DNA from 3 places in the Enterobacter cloacae complex sp. HYC033_NIDB genome. Region 1 is predicted to be linked to each of the others. Evidence: predicted binding sites of a transcription regulator. Region 1 holds the regulator's gene; each other region holds the start of a gene.
The links. Region 1 encodes PurR, which represses purine synthesis genes. Its sites were predicted from a motif close to CANGCAAACGTTTGCNTG; they were not measured.
Positions count from the first base shown of each region.

Region 2: a site for PurR is predicted at 2,350-2,367, ahead of O1721_RS08645 (nucleoside-specific channel-forming protein Tsx). Genes of this name have one in related genera too.
Region 3: a site for PurR is predicted at 2,331-2,348, ahead of pyrC (dihydroorotase). Genes of this name have one in related genera too.

Region 1 is NZ_CP115123.1:2,873,893-2,878,873, forward strand. It holds gene cfa (cyclopropane fatty acyl phospholipid synthase) at 1-393, opposite strand, end outside; gene punC (purine nucleoside transporter PunC) at 692-1,891, opposite strand; gene punR (DNA-binding transcriptional activator PunR) at 2,003-2,914, shown strand; gene purR (HTH-type transcriptional repressor PurR) at 2,932-3,957, opposite strand; gene cydH (cytochrome bd-I oxidase subunit CydH) at 4,255-4,344, shown strand; gene O1721_RS13895 (MFS transporter) at 4,506-4,981, shown strand, end outside.
Region 2 is NZ_CP115123.1:1,832,814-1,837,794, reverse strand. It holds gene ribD (bifunctional diaminohydroxyphosphoribosylaminopyrimidine deaminase/5-amino-6-(5-phosphoribosylamino)uracil reductase RibD) at 1-1,091, opposite strand, end outside; gene nrdR (transcriptional regulator NrdR) at 1,096-1,545, opposite strand; gene O1721_RS08650 (SadB/YajI family lipoprotein) at 1,698-2,237, shown strand; gene O1721_RS08645 (nucleoside-specific channel-forming protein Tsx) at 2,506-3,390, shown strand; gene O1721_RS08640 (helix-turn-helix transcriptional regulator) at 3,479-4,159, opposite strand; gene O1721_RS08635 (VOC family protein) at 4,170-4,535, opposite strand; gene secF (protein translocase subunit SecF) at 4,674-4,981, opposite strand, start outside.
Region 3 is NZ_CP115123.1:2,604,006-2,608,986, forward strand. It holds gene solA (N-methyl-L-tryptophan oxidase) at 1-257, opposite strand, end outside; gene bssS (biofilm formation regulator BssS) at 372-626, opposite strand; gene dinI (DNA damage-inducible protein I) at 901-1,146, opposite strand; gene pyrC (dihydroorotase) at 1,222-2,268, opposite strand; gene O1721_RS12410 (lipoprotein) at 2,397-2,957, opposite strand; gene mdtH (multidrug efflux MFS transporter MdtH) at 3,056-4,264, opposite strand; gene rimJ (ribosomal protein S5-alanine N-acetyltransferase) at 4,501-4,981, shown strand, end outside.

The DNA.
Region 1 (4,981 bases):
GAGCATACGGCTGAACAGATCGTTGCCCAGGTCGTAATGCTCTTTACCGACGATCCACGCCCGTTTTTTACTTTGCAGATTGAACAGGCGGGCGGAGGCAATGCGTAAGGTATCTTTGAAATGACGAGGGAGCTGTTTTTCAAGACCGGCGCGTAATACGCTGGAGAAGAACATATCCAGCCGCTCACACTCCCACCAGCCGTCCATATAGCTTTCACCCAGCCCTAACGACCCCTCCTGTAACACGCGTTTGAAAAAATCGGGATGCTTTATCTGGGGATCGGAGGGGGATGAGCCATTAATCGTAATGCCCGCACGTCCCAACAGTTCACTGACGATCCGGGACCAGTTATCGTCCGGAACGCTGACTTCTTCTATACACGATGAACTCATAGCTTCTCCATCACCTTGCTGTGATCAGAACCTTAAAACAGCGTAGACGCTTTTTTGGTTTGTGAGAAATCTCACGGTAAATGCCCGCGAGGCTAATATCCGACGTAGAACAGAGGAAGGGAGATAACCCTTGCCGAAATGCCTTCCATGGTAAAACGGGAGCGCTCCGGCTCCCGTTAACACTTAATATTTATCGTATTTAATCGAACCAAATTTAGTATAGGCCGCAAAATTTGGTGATTCAACAGAAAATTGTTAGCAACCTAATCACTGGTATTTAACATAGTTTCCCGCGCAATCAGGCGTGCGACGTTTCTGTCTGCGCGTTTTCACTCTGCTCGCGATGGGCTGAGGACTGCATGCGATAGCCCAAACCCGCCAGCGCAACGGTGACCAGCATCACGCTGGTAGTGGTGAGCAGCGGGGTTGCAATCAACGCCGAGACCACGAGACTTGCCAGGAAGCACAGGCCAAGTTGCAGGGTATTTTGCAGCGCGGCAGCGCGGCCTGTCGCCTGCGGGAATGGACGCAACGCCTGGGCTACAACGATAGGGTAGATAGCCCCGTTAGCGATCGCCATGACGCAGAACGGAATCAAAATTTCTGCAAGCCCGGCGCCGGGTATAAAGCCGACAGCCCAGGTCGCAATCACGCTTAGTGCATACAGCACCAGCAGCCAGGGCAGCATCTGTTGGCCTTCCCATTTTTGCAGCGCGGCGCGACAGCCATAGCCACCCACCAGGAAGGCGATGGTCTGTGGTACATAGCTCAGGCCGATAGCCGCCGGGCTGTAGCCCATGTCATGCAGAATGAACGGCGAACCGGTTAGCCAGGCAAAGAAGCTGGCAGAGCAGGCAGCATAAATCAGCACGTTACCGCGATAGGCTTTCGACCGCAGTAAAGAGGTAAAGGTGATGGGCTTTGCGTCCGGATGCGTCTCTTTTTTATGCGCAGGTTTAAGCCCGAAAGCAGGCAGCATCAGGACCAGCGTAATAGCAAAGAGCGTGGCGAAAATGGCCTGCCAGTCGAAATGCGCCAGGATCCAGCTGCCCAGTAACGGGGCAAGCGCCGGCGACAGGCCGACCAGCGGCATAATAGTGGCGAATATGCGGTTAGTGCGCGAGGCGGGGTAGTAATCGGTCACCAGCGCCTGCCAGGTCACCGCTGCGGCGCAGACGCCGACCGCCTGAATAAAGCGCAGCGCCAGCAGCCAGGCGGCATCGCGGACCCACAGCATGCCCAGACAGCCTACGGCAAAAATCGCCAGCCCCAACAACAGGACGGGCTTACGGCCAAAACGATCCGAGAGCGGCCCCCACAGCAATTGCGCAAAAGCAAAGCCAGCAAGGAACAAACTTAAACTGGCGCTGATGGCGGCGGCAGGGGTTTGCAAATCTTCCTGCATCGCGGCGAACGCGGGCAGATACATATCGGTTGCCAAAAAGCCCAGCACGCTTAAGCCGCCGAGCCAGACTAAAAATCCTTTCCTGGGTTGCACTTTTTTCTCCTGAGGAGGCAGGTGTACGTTGGCGCAGAGTGTAGGGAGTGCAAAGCGGCTTGTGAAACGCTAATATTTGGCGGGTGCGTTCAAAAAATTTGCAGGCTAAAGATGTGGTCAGATTATTCCCTTGAAGTGGTTGATGCCGTGGCGCGTAACGGCAGCTTTACCGGTGCCGCCCAGGAGCTGCATCGCGTTCCCTCGGCTATCAGCTATACGGTGCGCCAGCTGGAAGCGTGGCTGGCGGTCCCGCTGTTCGAGCGGCGCCATCGCGACGTGGAGCTCACGCCTGCCGGAGCGTGGTTTTTGAAGGAAGGGCGGTCTGTTATCAAAAAAATGCAGATCACCCGTGAGCAGTGCCAGCAGATCGCCAACGGCTGGCGCGGGCATCTCGCTATCGCGGTGGATAACATCGTTAAGCCGGAGCGGACCCGGCAGATGATCGTCGATTTCTATCGTCATTTTTCCGACGTCGAACTGCGTGTTTCGCAGGAAGTGTTCAACGGCGTCTGGGATGCGCTGGCGGACGGCAGGGCGGAGATGGCGATTGGTGCAACCCAGGCGATCCCGGTTGGGGGGCGCTACGCGTTTCGCGACATGGGCATGCTGAGCTGGACCTGCGTGGTCGCGCGCGATCACCCGCTGGCGGCGCTGGAAGGTCCGCTGAGCGATGACACCTTACGCAACTGGCCCTCGCTGGTGCTGGAAGATACCTCCCGCTCGCTGCCCAAGCGCATTACCTGGCTGCTGGATAATCAGCGCCGCGTGGTCGCGCCGGACTGGGAGTCGTCGGCCACCTGTCTGAGCGCGGGGCTGTGCGTTGGCATGGTGCCGGTGCATTTTGCGCGCCCGCGCATCGATGCGGGAGAGTGGGTGGCCTTGACGCTGGAAAACCCCTTCCCGGATGCCGCGTGCTGTCTGACGTGGCAGCAAAACGACGTCTCGCCCGCCATGGCCTGGCTGCTGGATTATCTGGGCGACAGCGAAACGCTGAACCGGGAGTGGTTGCGGGAACCAGCATAGCTGGCCCCGTAATGAGATTAACGACGGTAGTCGCGGAACGGACCGTCCGCAACGGAACGGCGTTCAATCAGGCGCGGGTGAACTTCAATGGACTGGGACTGTTCACGCTTGTTGACGATCCTGTCCAGCAGCATGTTGAAGGCCGTTTCACCCAGCGAATCTTTCGGCTGGTGAATGGTGGTCAGCGCCGGGGTAAAGAAGCGGGCGTTGCGCACGTTGTCATAGCCGATCACCGAGATATCCTGCGGGACGCGCAGGCCGAGTTCATCCGCCGCGCAGAGCGCGCCCATCGCCATGATGTCGCCGCCGCAGAACACCGCGGTAGGGCGATGCGGCTGGGAGACGATCTGCTGCATGGCGCGATAGCCCGACTCCGGCTCGAAGTCGCCCTGAACAATCCAGTTTTCCGGCACGGTGATCAGCGCCTCTTCCATCGCTTTCATGAAACCGGCCAGACGGCCAGCTCCGGTGTTACGCTCCAGCGGACCCGGGATCACGCCAATTTCACGATGACCGCGTTCTACCAGATAACGCCCCGCCATGTAGCCGCCTTCAAAGGCGTTATCAATAACGGAGTCGGTGAAGTCTGCGCGCGCTTCGCCCCAGTCCATGACCACCATCGGAATGTGGCGATACTCTTCCAGCATGGAAAGGACCGACTCAGGGTATTCAGAACACATTACCAGCAGGCCGTCGACGCGCTTTTGCGCCATCATTGACAGGTAAGCGCGCTGTTTTTCAATGTTGTTCCACGCGTTGCCCAGAATCAGGGTATAGCCTTTCTGGAAGCAGTTTTTTTCAACGGCTTCGATGATTTCAGCAAAGTAGGCCGCTTCACTGCTGGTGGCCAGCAGGCCAATCGATTTGGTGTGATTAACCTTCAGGCTGCGGGCGACGGCACTTGGCGAGTAGTGCAGTTCTTTGATTGCCGCCCAGACGGCATTACGCGTCTCTTCAGCGACGAAACGCGTTTTGTTAATAACATGTGATACGGTTGTAGTGGAAACGTTTGCGCGTTTTGCTACGTCTTTAATTGTTGCCATTAAATGTCACTCCAGACCATATCCTAAGCTCCTGAAAAAATTGAAGGTAAACGTTTGCCTTCTCTCACCCTTATCACGCAAACATGAGTTGCGACACGCCGGGAAAACGACACAGGACGTCAGGAGGGGGTCAGTGGCCGGTACGCTAATAAATTTAGCGTGGAATTTTGTCCTATCTTGATGAAAAGGGGAAGAGGTAAAGTGGATATCCGTTTAAATCCTGGAAGATTTTTGACCTGAACTGTGTAAAAATGAGCAAGCTCACTTTTCGTAGGGTGAATAAAAGGAGAAAAATTGATGAGTACCGATCTGAAGTTTTCGCTGTTTACCACCATTGTTGTTCTTGCTCTGATTGTTGCCGGTGGTTTAACCGCTGCACTGCACTGATTCAGGCGGAGGGAGAACTTTCTCCCTCTCTTGCCGCTATTGTTACCTCTCCGGCAAAAATCTTTTGCCAAAATGTTAACTTCTCATTTTTTGTGATTGATGTCATGCTTTTGACTTCTTAGTTCTGTGCCGGGTTATGGCACGGTATCCGGAGTCTCTTCATGAAAATCAATTTTCCCCTGCTGGCCCTGGCGATTGGCGCCTTTGGGATTGGCACCACTGAATTCTCCCCTATGGGGTTATTGCCTGTTATCGCCCGGGGTGTGGACGTCTCAATTCCTGCGGCCGGTATGTTAATTAGCGCCTACGCGATTGGCGTGATGGTGGGCGCGCCGCTGATGACGCTGCTGCTTTCCCACCGCGCTCGCCGCAATGCGCTGATTTTCCTGATGGCGATTTTCACTCTCGGAAATGTGCTTTCCGCGATTTCGCCCGATTACACCACTCTGATGCTTTCGCGCATTCTGACCAGCCTCAACCATGGCGCCTTCTTCGGACTGGGCTCGGTTGTTGCCGCCAGCGTGGTGCCAAAACATAAGCAGGCCAGCGCGGTAGCCACTATGTTCATGGGCCTCACCATCGCTAATATCGGCGGCGTTCCCGCTGCCACCTGGCTGGGAGAAGCCATCGGCTGGCG
Region 2 (4,981 bases), 1.0 Mb from region 1:
AAATGGAGGCAGACATCCGGGCCTACCGGACGAATCTCGCTGAATGAGAGTTGCGGCGCATCGGCCAGTTTTTCAAGGCCGGGCAGCACAAACAGGCCGCGCGCGTCATTACCTAACAGTTTAGGCGCAACGTAGACGAGAAGCTCATCCACCAGCCCCGCCTGAAGCAGTGCGCCGGCGAGCGTCGGACCGGCTTCAACCCAGATGCTGTTGACCTGCTGTTTGCCGAGCAACATCATCAGCACCACGAGATCGAGATGCCCGTTATGTTCCGGCACCATAATGCTGCGCACGCCTTCCGGCCACTCGCGCGTATCTTCTTTGGTGCGGGCAATCCAGGTTTCACCCGGCTGCTGCACGATGCGGTGCTCCGGCGTCACGCGGTTCTGGCTATCAACAATAATGCGCAGCGGCTGACGCAGGTTCTCCTGCGGATAGAGCGCCTGCGTATCCGCATTCAGCTCTTCCCAGCGCACGGTCATGGCCGGATCGTCAGCCAGTACCGTTTCACTGCTGGTGAGAATAGCATGGCTTTGCGCGCGCAGACGTTGCACATCGCGCCTTGCCTGCGGCGAGGTGATCCACTGGCTCTCGCCGTTCGCCATCGCCGTGCGGCCATCCAGTGACGCGCCAAGCTTAAGCTGGATAAACGGGAAGCCGGTGCGCATACGCTTCAGGAAGCCTTTGTTGATGTTTTCGGCATCCTGCATCATCAGGCCGTGGCTGACGTCGATGCCTTCCTGTTGCAGACGATACAGCCCGCGGCCCGCCACCTGCGGATTAGGATCCTGCATGGCGGCGACAACGCGCGAGACGCCCGCCGCAATCAGCGCCTCACAGCACGGCGGCGTACGTCCGTGATGGCTGCATGGCTCCAGCGTCACATAGGCCGTCGCGCCACGCGCTTTCTCACCCGCCATGCGCAGGGCATGCACTTCAGCATGCGGCTCGCCTGCGCGGTAGTGAAAACCTTCCCCCACGATCTCGCCATCTTTAACAATGACGCACCCGACATTGGGGTTAGGGTGAGTGGTAAACCGACCGCGCTGCGCCAGCTTCATGGCGCGCGCCATGTACATCTCATCGTGCATGGGCTTAATCCTGTAAGCGGGCGATCTCTTCGCCAAACTCTTTGATGTCTTCGAAGCTGCGGTAAACGGAGGCAAAGCGGATATAGGCGACTTTATCGAGCTTCTTCAGCTGTTCCATCACCAGATTGCCGATCATTTTGCTCGGCACTTCGCGCTCGCCTAACCCCCGCAGATAAGATTTAATATGGTTTAACGCCATTTCGACGTCATCGGAGCTGACGGGCCGTTTTTCCAGCGCCTTGAGCATCCCGCTACGCAGTTTCTCTTCATTGAACGGTTCGCGCACATCGTTACTTTTTACCACGCGCGGCATTACCAGCTCTGCCACTTCAAAGGTGGTAAAACGCTCGTTGCACACCAGACACTGCCGACGACGACGCACGGAAGACCCTTCGCCTACAAGACGCGAGTCGATGACTTTGGTATCCACAGCGGAGCAAAATGGGCAATGCATACGATGTCCCTGTTATCTGGTTAACTGATTTCTATTTTACCCTGAACTGGCCCGACAACAAAGGAAGAGCTTTTTGAGACAAAGGATCTATGCCTGACGGCAATATCCTGTCTACCATTGCAGCAATCTGTGATTTCAAGGAATTAAACGCAATGACAAGACGTTACCTGAAAATAGTGCTGGTGGGGAGCCTGTTCACGCTCAGCGCCTGCGCACAGCAAAGCGAAGTCCGCGAGATGAAACAAAGCGTGAATACGCTTAACGTGGCGATGGACAAACTTAACAAAGAAACCGTGAAGATCACCCAGCAGAACGCGCTGAATGCCAAATCCAGCAATGGCGTTTATTTATTGCCAGGTGCAAACACGCCCGCGCGTCTGAACAGCCAGATTGGCACGCTAAAGATGTCTGTGGTGAATGTTGCAGCGAATGCCGATGGTACTCGCGCAACATTACGCATTCAGGGTGAGTCCAACGATCCGCTTCCCGCGTTCAGCGGCACCGTAGAGTGGGGCCAGATTCAGGGCACCACGGAGAGCTATCAGGAAGTGAACGTGAAGAATCAGCTCTTCACCGCCCCCGCCAGCACGCTGGCGCCGAGCGATGTTGATATCCCGCTCCAGCTGAGCGGACTGACCCCAGAACAGCTGGGCTTTATCCGTATTCACGACATTCAACCCGCCGCGCAATAACCCGCCCTTCTAGCGGAGTGAAATGTCACTCCGCTAACATTTACATTTCGTATGGATTGGCAACATAAATGATTGCCGCTACAATCCCGCCCGTCTAAAGTACGCAAACGTGAACGCAATCGATTACGTATGTGAGAGATATGTGAAACAACACATATTTTTGTGAGCAAGGATTCCTATAATAGGCTCCGCAGAAATACGAAATATTTAGAAACGCAATTCGCGCATTTTTCACTCCCGGAAGGGAATTTCAATCAGTGGCATGATTATGAAAAAAACATTACTCGCAGCCGGTGCAGTTCTGGCACTCTCCACCTCTTTCACTGTTAACGCAGCGGAAAACGACAAACCACAATACCTTTCCGACTGGTGGCATCAGAGCGTTAACGTTGTAGGCAGCTACCATACCCGTTTCGGACCGCAGATCCGTAACGATACCTACCTCGAGTACGAAGCATTCGCTAAAAAAGACTGGTTTGATTTCTATGGCTACATGGACGCACCGGTATTCTTCGGCGGTAACACCGACGCGAAAGGTATCTGGAACCACGGTTCCCCACTGTTCATGGAGATCGAACCCCGCTTCTCCATTGATAAACTGACCGGTACCAGTCTGGCGTTTGGTCCGTTCAAAGAGTGGTATTTCGCAAACAACTACATCTACGACATGGGTCGCAACAAGTCCGGTCGCCAGAGCACCTGGTACATGGGTCTGGGTACAGACATTGAGACTGGCCTGCCGATGAGCCTGTCCATGAACGTCTACGCAAAATACCAGTGGCAGAACTACGGCGCCGCGAACGAGAACGAGTGGGACGGCTACCGTTTCAAAGTGAAATACTTCGTGCCAATTACCCAACTGTGGGGCGGTAACCTGAGCTATATCGGCTTCACCAACTTTGACTGGGGTTCAGACCTGGGCGATAACGATTTCCGCGACCTGAACGGCAGAAAAGCGCGCACTAACGACTCCATCGCGTCCAGCCACATCCTGGCGCTGAACTACGATCACTGGCACTACTCTGTTGTTGCGCGTTACTGGCACAACGGTGGCCAGTGGAACGACGACGCCAGCCTGAACTTTGGCAACGGCGACTTCAGCGTTCGCTCTACCGGTTGGGGTGGTTACCTGGTCGTGGGTTACAACTTCTAATCAGTGCGGATTCCGCCCGGTGGCGCTACGCTTACCGGGCCTACGATCCGAATGTAGGCCGGGTAAGGCGTAGCCGCCCCCCGGCTTTTTACTGCCTCACCTTGCGCAAAAAATCTGCCAATGACCTGTCCGCACTCTCGCTAAACCGCCTCTCCGTCTGCACAATATTGAGGCATCGGTCGAGCCGGAAACAGCGGTAGTCATCGCGTCGCTCGCACCACGCAGCCAACAGCCAGTGCTCCCCCCAGAAGAACAGCCCAAGCGGCTGCACCTCACGCCAGGTTAACTGCCCGGCCTCATCACGATAATGCAGCGCCAGCACGCGCTGGGCGGAAATCGCCTGATGGATCACGTCGAAACCACTACGGGAATGGGGCTGAAGGGCAATATCCGGCGCGTAAATCCGCGTCTGCTCAGCTTTGCGGCGGCTCTCTTCTGGCAGGATCGCCAGCACTTTTTCCTGGGCCGACTCCAGCTCGCGCGACAGCGATTCCCCGCCCCAGGTTTTGAGCAGGCGAATCGCCACCATCAGCGCCTCGGACTCTTTGTTGGTCAGCATCAGCGGGGGTAAATCAAAACCCGACATCAGCCGATATCCGCTTCCCGCCTCGCCTTCCACCGGCACGCCGGAAAGCGACAGGTCGCGGATATCGCGGTACACCGTGCGCTCGGACACGCCAAGCCTTTCCGCCAGATGCGCTGCCGTTGTCAGACGCCTGCCCCGAAGGATCTGCACAATCTGGAACAAACGGTCAGCGCGTCGGGTCATCGGTTTACTCTCATACCGGTTGATGGAGGCCGACGCGATTACCTTCGCTGTCGGTAAACAGGGCTATAGTGCCAATGCCTTGCGGCAGTTCCAGCGGGCCAAACACGCACTCACCGCCCGCAGAAGCAATACGATCGAGCGTGGCCGCCAGATTGTCAGTATGCAGGTAAATAATAGCGCCCTGCGAAGACGGTGTAACGCCGTCAAATTTCGCCAGCGCGCCGCCGGTGGCCGGATCCTCGTGCGGGAAAATCGCCAGATCAGCCACGTCCATCTTCTCGCGCCGCAGCGCGACCTGCATCACCGACTCATAAAATTTGATGGCGCGATCCATATCGGCGACCGGAATTTCAAACCAGTTAATAACACTTTTCATACGTCCTCCTGCCTGTTGTTAGGGTTCAGAAGGAGTCTACGACAGGGCTCCTGACAGCATACTGTCAGGAGTGTTTGTGAGATGCAGACAAAAAAAATCCCGGCCAACAGGCCGGGATTTCGATACTACATAAGACTCTTACGGCAGAATGGACGGCTGATCCGCCCCTTCTTTCTCGACTTTCTGCTGGATCAGATGCTCGCGCTTCATGCCCAGCTTCAGCGCCAGTGCGGACGCGACGTAGATAGACGAGGCCGTACCGATAGACACACCGATCAGCATGGTCAGCGAGAAGCCTTCCAGCACCGGGCCACCGAACAGGAACAGCATCAGGATCACCATCAGGGTGGTGCCGGAGGTGATCAACGTACGGTGCAGCGTCTGGGTCAACGACACGTTAAAGATTTCGTACGGCGTGCCGCGACGGATCTTACGGAAGTTTTCAC
Region 3 (4,981 bases), 270 kb from region 1:
GTGCGCTCAAAAATGCGTTCTTCGGTGAGTGCGGCCAGCTCATCCCACAGCGTCTGAGCCCGAAGCACCAGCGGTACATAGCGTTCACCTTCGCCGTAAGCGTGACGGATCAGACGGGTATCGCCGTGATGGCTTCCTTCAGAGTGGGGAGGAAGATGGGCGTCAATCATCAGCACATTCAGACCCGCCTGCGTGGCGTAATAACCGGCGGCAGATCCTACGGAGCCGCTTCCGATAATGATTAAATCGTATTTCATAGGCTTCTCTTTACTAACGCTTTGTTAGCAGAGTAATTAACTATGTGGGCTTATACAAGAACGAAATAAATAAGGCACCGCGAGGGTGCCTGTTGAGTGAAAAGGGGCATAAGGTCAATGCCGTTTATACTCATTTTCCTGATAGTCGCCAGATTCTATTTTTGCGATGCCTGCTTCTAAAATAGAGATAAACTGACGGGCGACGTCTGTTGTAAGCCACAGCGTCTGTCCAACTTCCGCTTCGTCACGGTTTTGCTGATTTGGGGTCTGGTAGTGCAAACGCAGCATCAGCGCATCGTAGCTGTCTACGGTGCTGATATCCCAGCCAACAAGCGGATGGGTCTGGATGACTTCACTATTCTTTTCCATTATAACCCCCTTAATGCGTGTTAGAAGACAACGACTTTGAGGTTCAATGCATGTTTTTCTGAAAGCAATTTCAGTATATCAATTAATAAGGGTTCAGAAGGAAAAAATAAACGGGTAGCAACACATTTTTCTGCTTTTTAGGATTGTTCGAACAATAAAACGCCATCTTGTTCACGATTTTCTAAGAAGATGCTGAAATATTTTGAACTTTCGGGAGACGAAACGAAAAAAAGCCGGGGCGACCCGGCAAAAAAACACAATGAGGGAGCAAATTTTAATCAGTGATGAACCAATCGTCGGCGCTTTCCCATGTTTCCTGCAAAATTTCGCTGATGCGTTCTTTGTCTTCTTTCGCGCCGCCGATGACGGAAAGATGGTTTGCTGTCGCATAACGTACCGTTACGGCGCCATCGTTTTCTGGAAAAGTGCTGTTAATACGTCGGGATAGTTCACCCGCCAGAGCGTCGAGTGCGCCAGCAGGCAGGACGGTGGATTTGGCTATGGTGACTTCGATACGCATAAATGCCCCCCTGTGTAATATACTGTTTATTTATACAGTCATATTATCGCTTTGACAACAGGGGGCGCGATTTTTTTAGCGTTTTACCGTCCAGTTTACGGTTTCACCGGCCAGGAAGGGGATCAGCGTATCGTCGGTGAGCGCAATCGACGCTTCAACCTGGCTTTCTTTGCGCTCAAGCTCAATGAACGTGTCATTGACCGGCAGACCGTAGAAGCGCGGGCCGTTAAGGGAGCAGAAGGCTTCGAAATGGTCTAACGCATTCATCTCTTCAAACACGGTTGCGTAACTTGCCAGGGCGGTCGGGGCGTTAAAACAGCCTGCACAGCCGCAGCTCGCCTCTTTACGGTGACGGGCATGTGGGGCGGAATCCGTGCCGAGGAACGCGCGTGGAAAGCCGCTGGCGACCAGCTCACGTAGCGCCTGCTGGTGGATGTTGCGCTTGAGGATCGGCAGACAATACAGATGTGGACGAACGCCGCCCACCAGCATGTGGTTACGGTTAAACATCAGGTGCTGCGGGGTGATGGTGGCGGCAATCAGCTCGTTTCCATCCCGGACATACTCTGCGGCATCTTTAGTCGTAATGTGTTCAAACACCACTTTCAGCCCCGGAAGACGCTGGCGCAGCGGCTCCATGACCGTTTCGATAAAACGTGCTTCGCGATCGAAAATATCAATGTCAGCGTGGGTCACTTCCCCGTGCACCAGCAGCGGCATGCCCAGTTTTTGCATACGCTCCAGAACGGGCATGATGGCGTCAATGCTGGTCACCCCATGGCTGGAGTTGGTGGTGGCATTCGCCGGGTAGAGCTTCGCGGCGGTGAATACACCTTCGTTAAACCCGCGCTCAACTTCATTCGGATCCAGCGAGTCCGTCAGGTAGCAGGTCATCAATGGGGTAAAATCGTGTCCGGCCGGAACGGCGTCAAGGATACGCTGGCGATAGGCAATCGCGGCCTCGACGGTAGTGACTGGCGGAACCAGGTTAGGCATAACAATCGCACGGCCATAAATTTCGCTGGTATACGGCACGACGGTTTTCAGCATGTCGCCATCACGAAGATGGATATGCCAGTCGTCTGGGCGGCGGATTTTGAGAACCTGGGATTGTACAGTCATGGAAGCTCCGGCTTGAAAGAGATCAGTCATAAGAGGGCTGTTTTTGCCGGACACAAATCATAAGCGGAAACGTTTTCGTTTGCACACTATTCCGTTAAAAAAAACGGGCGCCTGAGCGCCCGGAGTGTTTAGTCGGTGAAAGGAATGATGATTTCACCCGGCTTCACCTCTATCCCTTTAGCATATTTTTTCGCCAGGGATTCGCCTTTGCTCTTGTCTTCGCTCAGAACATAGGCAGGCTGTTGGTTAAAGTAGTTCTGCAACGACTGGTTGAGATACGGCATCAGCGTTTGCAGCACCGGTTTCATTTTATCCGGCGTCACAACTGCATCGACGATTTCCATCTCTTGCAGGAAAATGGCCCCTTTCTCTTTATTAAAGACCGGCAGTGCCTTGAGCTTCAGCTTGATATCCGCTTTCTGATTGCCGAAGAGCGAGGTCATATCGAGGCTGGCATCGCCGGAAAGGGTGACTTTGTTAGGCTCCTCGCGCCCAATCTGGCTGGCGAGATTCGTCAGGACGATATGCGCATCCGCAAGGCCGGGCACGCCGATATCTTTTGAAAAGTTATTATGTTTTTCCAGCGCCTGATTAATTTCCTGCTCACTGACGGTGTACTGCGTAAGCTGGTTACATCCCACCAGCAGACCACTGACAATTAACGCAGCGGCAATAACGATCTTTTTCATGGCGTTCCTCAACATAAAATCGGCGCATCTGTCCTGATACGCCAGTATGTCAGGGTGATCCAACAGAAACCAGCAGAAAAAACTGATAGTGAAAGGGGTCAGGCGCCAGGCTCCAGCATCCCGCGGGTGCTGCGTTTATCACTGAACTGCCACCAGAGGGCAATCAGCGTCATAAAGCCGACCATGCCGAGCATGACCCACGGCAGCTCCGGCTGATGGAGCGCTTTTCCGGCATCAAACAGCCAGCCGCCACCGGTGTAACCCAGTGCGCCGCCAAGCGCCAGTCCGAGACGGCTGAAGCCCATGTAGCTGCCCCGGGCGCGGGCGTCGGCAAGTGACGCACTTAGCGTTTCACGGGCTGGCTCGGCAATGATTGAGCCAATATAGAAGGTGCAGATCAGCATAAACAGCTGCTGAAGCGAACTCACCAGGCCGATGGGCATCATGCTCAGCGTCATCAGCAACAGCCCGGCCATCAGACGGTGCTCAAGCCGGAAACGGCGCTCGCTCCAGCGGGCAATCGGATAAAGCAGCGTCAGTGAGAGGCAGGCCTCAATGGCATACATCCATTTCACTGCCGCCGGCGTGCCGGCAATATCGTTAACCATAATGGGCAGCATCAGCATGACCTGCACGGCGAGCATGTAGTAGCCGGTCAGGGTTAACACATAGGTGACGAAGCGTTTATCGCTCAGCACGCGGTCAAGCCCTTCCCGCACAGGTGCTTTCACCGTTGACAGCTTCCACGCGGGCAGAAACAGACCGTTAAACAGCGCGCAGAGAATAAACAACACCGCGCCGGTGGCGCAGACCAGGCGGAAATCGTATTGCAGCAGCCAGCTTCCCAGCAGGGCGCCCACCACCGCGCCAGCGCTGTCCTGCATCATCAAAATCGAAAAGAAGCGCCCCCGGTGTTGCGGACGGATAAGCTTAACCACCAGCGCGGTACGCGGTGGGTCGAAAAGGGTGCCGCCAATCCCGGAAAGGAAACAGGAGAACCACAGCAGCCAGGGTTCATGAGCGATTGCCATGGTGGCGAATCCCGCCGCACGTAACAGCATGCCGGTGACGATCATCGGTTTCGCGCCGAAGCGGTCGGCTATTGCGCCGCCAAACACGCCCAGACCCTGTTGTACAAACTGGCGTAGACCCAGCGCGATCCCGACCATCAATGCCGCCCAGCCCATTTGATCGACAAAACGAATCGATATAAGCGGAAAAACGACAAAAAAGCCGAGCACGACCAGCATGTTATCGACGAGCAGGAAATATTTACCCAGGCTCCTGGCCTGTGATACGCGGGACATTTTCCCTCCAGGGAAAATAAAAGGTGAGCACGCTAACATTCTGCGGTGTCGCCGGGCTTTTTCCCATACCCGCTGGCGACAATATTTTTTTATCAAAAAGGTGCTTTGATAGAGAGTTCTCATCGAAAAATGTGAAAAGCGATCAAAATGGTATGTCACTGTTTTCACAGAAGGCACAGGCGCAGGTATAGTAAAGCTAACAGGCAGAGCAGAAGCGACGGGAAGGAGTGGTAACGATGTTTGGCTATCGCAGTAATGTGCCAAAAGTGCGTCTGACGACGGACAGGCTGGTCGTTCGTCTGGTGCATGAGCGTGATGCCTGGCGTCTGGCGGATTATTACGCCGAGAATCGCCAGTTTTTAAAACCCTGGGAACCCGTTCGGGACGAGAGCCACTGCTACCCCTCTGGCTGGCAGGCGCGCCTCAGTATGATTGCGGAATTTCATAAACAGGGAAGTGCGTTTTATTTCGCGCTTCTCGATCCGGAAGAGAAAGAGATCGTTGGCATTGCCAATTTTTCAAACGTGGTACGCGGGTCGTTTCACGCCTGTTACCTCGGGTATTCCATCGGTCAGAAATGGCAGGGGCAGGGGCTCATGTTTGAGGCGCTGACGGCGGCGATTCGCTACATGCAGCGCACGCAACATATCCATCGCATTATGGCCAACTACATGCCGCACAATAAGCGCAGCGGCGATCTGCTGGCCCGCCTGGGGT